Regions from separate parts of the Streptomyces sp. NPDC005151 genome, predicted to be linked through region 2. Evidence: predicted binding sites of a transcription regulator. Region 2 holds the regulator's gene; the other holds the start of a gene.
What was found. Region 2 encodes HrcA, which represses chaperone genes, less so after heat shock. Its sites were predicted from a motif close to TTNGCACTCNGNNNNNCNGAGTGCNAA; they were not measured.
Positions count from the first base shown of each region.

Region 1 (4,415 bases), on a different contig from region 2:
GGCGACGCCATGACCCCCAGCACCGCTGACCACGCACAGATGTCCGTCGAGGAGTTCGAGCAGCTCGCCCGGTCCGCTCCCGAGACCGTGACGCTCGAATTCATCAACGGAAAGCTGGAGGTCAAGCCGGTGCCGGACCAGATCCGTGGGGCGATCGTCATGTGGCTGCTCCGGCAGTGCATGCAGCACCGCCCCGAGCTGGCCCTCTATCCGGAGCAGGGCCTTCAGGTGGAGACGTATCGGGGAGGGCGCGCCCGGGCGGACGGCGCTCTCGCGCCCCTCGACCACTTCGTCGGCCAGACCGGTGAATGGGCGGCACCGGACGGCGTCCTGATGACCGTGGAGGTCACGTCGCACAACTCGGACACCGACCGGCGCGACCACGTCGAGAAGCGCGACGGCTACGCGGCCGCCGGAATCCCTGTGTACCTGCTCATCGACCGTGACGCGGAAAAGCTGGTGGTCTACACGGACCCGCACAAGGGTGAGTACCGAAGCCGCACCTCGCACGCGTACGGAGACACAGTCTCGCTCCCTGCCCCGGTCGGCATCACCCTGGACACCGACAAACTCAAGAACTACGCCCTCTGATCTCCCCCGGCGTCAGGACCGGCCGACCGTGCGGCCTGCCCGCTGCCGGTCGGCGGTGCGCCCGTGGCGTTCCGTCATCGGTCGCCACATCCGCCGGCTTGACCACAGCAGCGCCACGCCACCACCGACGCCGAGACCACGACCCCACATGTGGGTGCGGTATTAAACTGGCTGACGCATGGACAAATCCCGACATAAGGAGGTATTCACCATGGCCAAGCGAGGCAACAAGCGACGCGGTCGCAAGAAGAAGAAGGCGAACCACGGCAAGCGCCCCAACGCCTGAGCGCACCGACGCCTGCCCCGCCGTGTACGTGGTGTCGTTCTTCGACCGGTGGCTGCGCGGGCACGACGACCCTCTGCTGGACGGGCCTTCGGCCCGCTTCCCTGCGATGGTGTTCACGCCGTAGGGCCGCACCGGCCCGGACATGACATCGGCCCCCGGGACCAACTGGTCCCGGGGGCCGACGTACAGGCACTTACCGATCCGTCAGGATCAGAAGTCCATGTCACCGCCCGGCATGCCGCCCGGAGCGGCCGCAGAGGCCCTCTCCGGCTTGTCGGCGATGACGGCCTCGGTGGTCAGGAACAGCGCGGCGATCGACGCGGCGTTCTGCAGAGCGGAGCGCGTGACCTTCGCCGGGTCGAGAATGCCCTCGGCGATCATGTCGACGTACTCGCCGGTCGCGGCGTTCAGGCCGTGACCGATCGGCAGGTTGCGCACCTTCTCGACGACGACGCCGCCCTCGAGACCACCGTTGACGGCGATCTGCTTGAGCGGGGCCTCCAGCGCCAGCTTGACGGCGTTGGCGCCGGTCGCCTCGTCACCCGAGAGGTCCAGCTTCTCGAAGACGGCGGAGGCCTGCAGCAGCGCCACGCCACCACCGGCGACGATGCCCTCCTCGACGGCCGCCTTCGCGTTGCGAACGGCGTCCTCGATGCGGTGCTTGCGCTCCTTGAGCTCGACCTCGGTCGCGGCACCGGCCTTGATGACGGCCACGCCGCCGGCCAGCTTCGCCAGTCGCTCCTGGAGCTTCTCGCGGTCGTAGTCCGAGTCGGAGTTCTCGATCTCGGCACGGATCTGGTTGACGCGACCCTGAACCTGGTCGCTGTCACCGGCGCCGTCGACGATCGTCGTCTCGTCCTTGGTGATGACGACCTTGCGGGCACGGCCCAGCAGGTCCAGGCCGGCGTTCTCCAGCTTGAGACCGACCTCCTCGGAGATGACGGTGCCACCGGTGAGGATGGCGATGTCGCCGAGCATGGCCTTGCGGCGGTCACCGAAGCCCGGAGCCTTGACGGCGACGGACTTGAAGGTGCCACGGATCTTGTTGACGACCAGGGTCGACAGGGCCTCGCCCTCGACGTCCTCGGCGATGATCAGCAGCGGCTTGCCGGACTGCATGACCTTCTCCAGCAGCGGAAGGAGGTCCTTCACGTTGCTGACCTTGGAGTTGACGATCAGGATGTACGGGTCGTCCAGGGACGACTCCATGCGCTCCATGTCGGTGGCGAAGTACGCCGAGATGTAGCCCTTGTCGAAGCGCATACCCTCGGTGAGCTCCAGCTCCAGACCGAAGGTCTGGGACTCCTCGACGGTGATGACGCCTTCCTTGCCGACCTTGTCCATCGCCTCGGCGATGAGCTCGCCGATCTGGGTGTCGGCGGCGGAGATGGAGGCCGTGGAAGCGATCTGCTCCTTGGTCTCCACGTCCTTGGCCTGCTCCAGCAGAGCGGCGGAGACGGCCTCGACGGCCTTCTCGATGCCCCGCTTGAGGGCCATCGGGTTCGCACCCGCGGCGACGTTGCGGAGGCCCTCACGGACGAGTGCCTGGGCGAGAACGGTGGCGGTGGTCGTACCGTCACCGGCGACGTCGTCCGTCTTCTTGGCGACTTCCTTGACCAGCTCTGCGCCGATCTTCTCGTACGGGTCCTCGAGTTCGATCTCCTTGGCGATGGAGACACCATCGTTGGTGATCGTGGGTGCGCCCCACTTCTTCTCAAGGACAACGTTCCGGCCCTTGGGGCCGAGGGTCACCTTGACGGCGTCGGCGAGCTGGTTCATCCCGCGCTCGAGGCCGCGCCGCGCTTCCTCGTTGAACGCGATGATCTTGGCCATGTGAAGTGGTCCTCCCGGACAGGGGTGGATTGCTCCGGACCGTGTGGCGCCCGCGACGGACGGCCTGCGTGCCTGACGGTTCCTTGCCCCGCCCGGCCTGCGGGCCTCACCGACCCGGTCCTTCTGTCACTCTCAACGTCAGAGTGCTAACGCCCAATGATTAGCACTCGACCCCTGCGAGTGCAAGCGCCCCTTCGAGTTCGCGGATGGCGCCGGACCGCGGTGGCGCGGTCGCAGGCGGGCTCCGGGACGACTCCGGGACGCGCGAAGGGTCCGTCTCCCCCGGAGGGGGTACGGACCCTTCGTGCGTGAGTAGTGTCGTTGGCCGACCGCGCCGAGCTCAGCCGACGGCGAGCTTGACCATGTCCGCCTGCGGCCCCTTCTGGCCCTGCGAGATTTCGAATTCAACTCGCTGACCCTCTTCGAGGGTGCGGTACCCGTCCATCTGGATCGCGCTGTAGTGGACGAAAACATCCGCACCACCGTCGACCGCGATGAAGCCGTACCCCTTCTCCGCGTTGAACCACTTGACGGTGCCCTGAGCCATGCCCAACTCCCCTATTACTGGCCCTTGCACAGGACCGCACTTCGCGGACCCGGGTCAGAACTCACCCTCCGACAGGAGAGGGTGCGTGCGCCGGAACGCGTCGACCGCGGCCGAATGTATCTGCCCAACTGCCCTCTGCAACAGGTCAATCGGACGAGAATTCTGGGCAGAACCGAACGCCCGAATATGAGGAATTTGCGCGATTCCAGGGCAAGTCGGGCCGGACAAAGGCCACTTACGGCGCAAGGAGTTCGAGCACTTTGGCTGCATCTTGTCGCGGGCGGGCGCATTCTCATATGCGGTCGGCACGGGCAGCGGAGGGGACTTCCCCCACTGTACCGCGCTCAACCATTCAGAATTTCCCCCTCCGCTTAGCTTGCAGAGGGGGCAATTCCGGTAACGCTGCGAAGTCGGCCGCAGGGCTGACTACGGGTCAGCAGCCGCCCGCGACCGCCGGGATGATGGAGATGCCCGCGCCGTCCGGGGTGGCCGCCTCCAGGCCGCCCTCGAAGCGCACGTCGTCGTCGTTGACGTACACGTTCACGAAGCGGCGGAGCTTGCCCTGGTCGTCCAGGACACGCGCGGCGATGCCCGGGTGGTTCTGCTCCAGCGACTCGATGACCTGGGAGAGGGTCGAGCCCTCGGCCGGGACCTCGGCCCGGCCGCCCGTGTAGGTGCGCAGGATGGTGGGGATACGGACCTTGACGCTCATGTCGGTGCCTTCCTTACGTCTCGGGTGGTCGGGTCAGCTGTCGGCGAGGCCGGCGTCGCGGAACGCGTCCAGGCTGGGCCGGATGGTCGCGGTCGGGCCGGTCGTCGGGGCGACCGCGTCCAGCGTCTTCAGGCCGTCACCGGTGTTCAGGACGACCGTGGTGAGCGTCGGGTCCAGCAGACCCGCCTCGATCAGCTTCCTCGTCACACCGACCGTCACCCCGCCCGCCGTCTCGGCGAAGATGCCCTCGGTGCGGGCCAGCAGCTTGATCGCGTCGACGATCTGCTCGTCGTTGACGTCCTCGACCGCGCCGCCGGTGCGGCGGGCGATGTCCAGGACGTACGGACCGTCGGCCGGATTGCCGATCGCCAGGGACTTGGCGATCGTGTTCGGCTTCTGCGGGCGCACGACGTCGTGACCGGCCTTGAAGGCCGTGGAGACCGGGG
Region 1 covers NZ_JBSFYR010000001.1:253,427-257,841, forward strand. Annotated here, with positions in the region: gene ACWD6R_RS01275 (Uma2 family endonuclease) at 10-591, shown strand; gene ACWD6R_RS01280 (50S ribosomal protein bL37) at 803-877, shown strand; gene groL (chaperonin GroEL) at 1,088-2,710, opposite strand; gene ACWD6R_RS01290 (cold-shock protein) at 3,051-3,257, opposite strand; gene ACWD6R_RS01295 (MoaD/ThiS family protein) at 3,691-3,969, opposite strand; gene thrC (threonine synthase) at 4,003-4,415, opposite strand, start outside.
Region 1: groL (chaperonin GroEL) is a predicted target of HrcA. The motif match lies at 2,834-2,860, and genes of this name have one in related genera.

Region 2 (4,415 bases):
CGCCCGTCTTCCAGTCCAGGCCGCGGGGCACCACCGGCCAGGAGCCGATGCCCACCGACGCCGGCTTCACCGCCTCCCAGATGTCGATGTACGGGTGGCCCACCACCAGCACGTTCGTGTCGGTGACCTCGGCCGCGATTCTCGACTCCTTGGAGCCGGGAACCAGGTGGTCGACCAGGACGCCCAGTCGCGCATCCGGGCCGGGGGCGAACGAGCGGACGATGGACGGGAGGTCGTCGACGCCTTCCAGGTACTCCACCACCACACCCTCGATGCGCAGGTCGTCGCCCCAGACCCGTTCGACCAACTCCGCGTCGTGCCGGCCCTCCACGTAGATCCGGCCCGCCCGCGCCACCCGGGCCCGCGCCCCGGGGACCGCCACGGAACCGGAGGCCGTGCGGGCGGGGCGGGCCGGGCCGGTCGCCGAGGGGCGTACGAGAGTGATGACGCGGCCCTCCAGGAGGAAGCCGCGCGGTTCCATCGGGAACACCCGGTGCTTGCCGAAACGGTCCTCCAGCGTCACCGTCGGGCCCTGCGCCGTCTTCTCGCAGCGGATCACCGCACCGCAGAAGCCGGTGGAGACCTCCTCCACGACCAGATCGGGCTCGGCGGGGACCTCGGGGACGGGAGCGGACTTCTTCCAGGGCGGGGTCAGGTCCGGGTGGTAGCTGCGCATCGGACGACGATAGGACGGGAACCGGTCACGACACGCCGAAGGCGGCGGACAGCCGGTCACGTTGTGCCCGTACGAACGCCGCGTCCACGACGGCCCCGTGCCCCGGTACATACACCGCGTCCTCGCCGCCCAGCGCCAGCAGCCGGTCCAGCGCGGCCGGCCAGCGCGACGGGATCGCGTCCGGGCCCGCCTGCGGTTCGCCCGATTCCTCGACCAGGTCGCCGCAGAGGACCACGGCCGGGGAGCCGGGCACGAGGGCGACGAGGTCGTGGCCGCTGTGGGCGGGGCCCACGTTCGCCAGCAGCACCTGACGGCCGCCGCCCAGGTCGAGCGTCCATTCGCCGCACACCTGGTGGTGCGGCGCCACCAGGACGTCCGCCGCCTGCGCCGCGTCCTCCTCGGACACCCCGTGGCGTACCGCGTCGGCGTACAGCTCGTCCGCACTGCCGGTGAGGAGAGCGGCCGTACCGATCGCGCCGTACACCTCCGCCCCGGCGAATGCCGCGGTGCCGAGCACATGGTCGAAATGAGGGTGACTGAGTGCGATATGCGTCACCCTCCGGCCGGTCATGCCCTGCACCTGGGTCCGTATCTCCACACCTTCGCGCAGCGTCGATCCTGTGTCGAAGAGCAGGGCCGCCTCCGCTCCGACCACCAGTGCGACCGTGGCATCCCACCCGGGGAGCCTCCGACGGCCCACACCGTTGCCCAGTCGCTCCCAGCCGAACTCTTCCCAAGACGCGTTCATGCGGCGACGCTATCGGCAACGACCTGCACAGTGTCGGGGTAGCGTGGCCGGTCGCCCTTGCTTGGGCCCCACCCGACCGCCGTACACTGGCGGGGGATCGCTGGCACTCGTACGCATCGAGTGCCAGGAATCACCGGAGATCGACCAGAACCACCGAGGAAACACAGCTGGAGGTGTGCGCCATGCTCAGCGAACGCAGACTCGAAGTGCTGCGCGCCATCGTCCAGGACTATGTCGGCACCGAGGAGCCCGTCGGCTCCAAGGCGCTCACCGAGCGGCACAAGCTGGGGGTCTCCCCGGCCACTGTCCGCAACGACATGGCTGTGCTGGAGGACGAGGGTTTCATCGCCCAGCCCCACACCAGCGCGGGTCGCATCCCGACGGACAAGGGCTACCGGCTCTTCGTCGACAAGCTCGCAGGGGTCAAGCCCCTGTCGTCGCCGGAGCGCAGGGCCATCCAGAACTTCCTCGACGGCGCGGTCGACCTCGACGATGTCGTGGGCCGCACCGTACGGCTGCTCGCGCAGTTGACCCGGCAGGTCGCCGTCGTGCAGTACCCCTCGCTGACCCGGTCCACGGTTCGGCATGTGGAACTGCTGTCGCTGGCGCCCGCCCGGCTGATGCTCGTGCTGATCACGGACACCGGCCGGGTCGAACAGCGCATGATCGACTGTCCCGCGCCGTTCGGTGAGACCTCTCTCGCCGATCTGCGGGCCCGGCTCAACAGCCGGGTCGTGGGACGCCGGTTCTCGGACGTCCCGCAGCTGGTGCAGGACCTGCCGGAATCCTTCGAGAGCGAGGACCGGGGAACCGTGTCCACCGTGCTCTCCACCCTGCTCGAAACCCTCGTCGAGGAGACGGAGGAGCGGCTGATGATCGGCGGCACCTCCAACCTCACCCGCTTCGGGCATGACTTCCCTCTGATGATCCGGCCGGTGCTGGAGGCACTGGAGGAGCAGGTCGTGCTGCTGAAGCTGCTCGGCGAGGCCAAGGACTCGGGCATGACCGTACGTATCGGGCACGAGAACGCCCACGAGGGACTCAACTCCACGTCCGTCGTCGCGGTCGGCTACGGTTCGGGCGACGAGGCAGTCGCCAAACTCGGCGTGGTCGGACCGACCCGCATGGACTACCCCGGAACGATGGGAGCGGTACGCGCAGTGGCACGTTACGTCGGACAGATCCTGGCGGAGTCGTAAGTGGCCACGGACTACTACGCCGTTCTCGGCGTGCGCCGCGACGCATCTCAGGACGAGATCAAGAAGGCCTTCCGGCGGCTCGCACGCGAGCTGCATCCGGATGTCAACCCCGATCCGAAGACCCAGGAGCGGTTCAAGGAGATCAACGCCGCCTACGAGGTGTTGTCGGACCCGCAGAAGAAGCAGGTCTACGACCTCGGCGGCGACCCGCTGTCCGCCTCCGGCGGCGGTGGCGCGGGCGGATTCGGACAGGGTGGCTTCGGCAACTTCTCCGACATCATGGACGCGTTCTTCGGCACGGCGTCGCAGCGCGGACCGCGGTCGCGCACCCGGCGCGGCCAGGACGCGATGATCCGGCTGGAGATCGATCTCGCCGAGGCGGCGTTCGGCACCACCAAGGACATCCAGGTCGACACGGCCGTCGTCTGTACGACCTGCAACGGCGAGGGCGCCGCACCCGGCACCTCCGCCCAGACCTGTGACATGTGCCGCGGCCGCGGCGAGGTCTCCCAGGTCACCCGGTCGTTCCTCGGCCAGGTCATGACCTCGCGGCCCTGCCCGCAGTGCCAGGGCTTCGGCACGGTCGTGCCGACCCCGTGCCCGGAGTGCGCCGGTGACGGCCGCATCCGTTCGCGGCGCACGCTCACCGTGAAGATCCCCGCCGGTGTCGACAACGGCACCCGCATCCAGCTCGCGGGCGAGGGCGAGGTCGGCCCCGGCGGCGGCCCGGCCGGCGACCTGTACGTCGAGATCCATGAGCTGCCGCACGCGGTGTTCCAGCGACGCGGCGACGATCTGCACTGCACGGTCACCATCCCCATGACGGCGGGCGCGCTCGGCACCAAGGTGCCGCTGGAGACGCTCGACGGCCTGGAGGAGGTCGACATCCGGCCGGGCACCCAGTCCGGCCAGTCGGTCCCGCTGCACGGCCGCGGCATCACGCATCTGCGCGGCGGCGGGCGCGGCGATCTGATCGTGCACGTCGAGGTGATGACCCCGTCGAAGCTGGACCCGGAGCAGGAGCGACTGCTGCGGGAGCTGGCGAAGCTGCGTGGCGAGGAGCGGCCCACCGGTCAGTTCCAGCCAGGGCAACAGGGACTCTTCTCCCGCCTGAAGGATGCGTTCAACGGCCGCTGAGGACCGTCCGCACCCCGCTGTTCCCTTGCGCCGTAGCGCCCGCCCGTCCCCGGACCGGCGGGCGCTGCTGCGTTCCGCGTATACCGCTCCGGCCATGCCGTGGCTGATTCGGCAGGGTGCACAGGACGTGACACGATGCGGTCATGTCATCCGCGTTGACCGATCTCTGCCGGTATCCGGTCGTGCAGGCCCCGATGGCGGGCGGTGTGTCCTGTCCGCAGCTCGTGTCGGCCGTTGCCGAAGCCGGTGGGCTCGGCTTCCTGGCCGCCGGGTACAAGACGGCGGACGGCATGTACAACGAGATCAAACAGCTGCGCAGAATGACCGGTCAGCCGTTCGGCGTCAACCTCTTCATGCCGCAGCCGAACCTTGCCGACCCGAGCGCCGTCGAGGTGTACCGGCACCAGCTCGCCGGTGAGGCCGCCTGGTACGAGACCCCGCTCGGTGACCCGGACTCCAGCGGTGACGACGGCTACGAGGCCAAGCTCGCGATTCTCCTGGAAGACCCCGTTCCGGTGGTCTCCTTCACGTTCGGCTGCCCCACCCGCGACGCCCTCGACGCGCTCGCCGGAGTCGGTACGTACACCGTCGTGACGGTCACCTCGCCCGAGGAGGCCCAGGTCGCCCAGTGGGCGGGCGCCGACGCGATCTGTGT
Region 2 covers NZ_JBSFYR010000047.1:39,471-43,885, forward strand. Annotated here, with positions in the region: gene ACWD6R_RS23815 (DUF3097 domain-containing protein) at 1-676, opposite strand, end outside; gene ACWD6R_RS23820 (MBL fold metallo-hydrolase) at 702-1,424, opposite strand; gene hrcA (heat-inducible transcriptional repressor HrcA) at 1,607-2,623, shown strand; gene dnaJ (molecular chaperone DnaJ) at 2,624-3,760, shown strand; gene ACWD6R_RS23835 (nitronate monooxygenase) at 3,904-4,415, shown strand, end outside.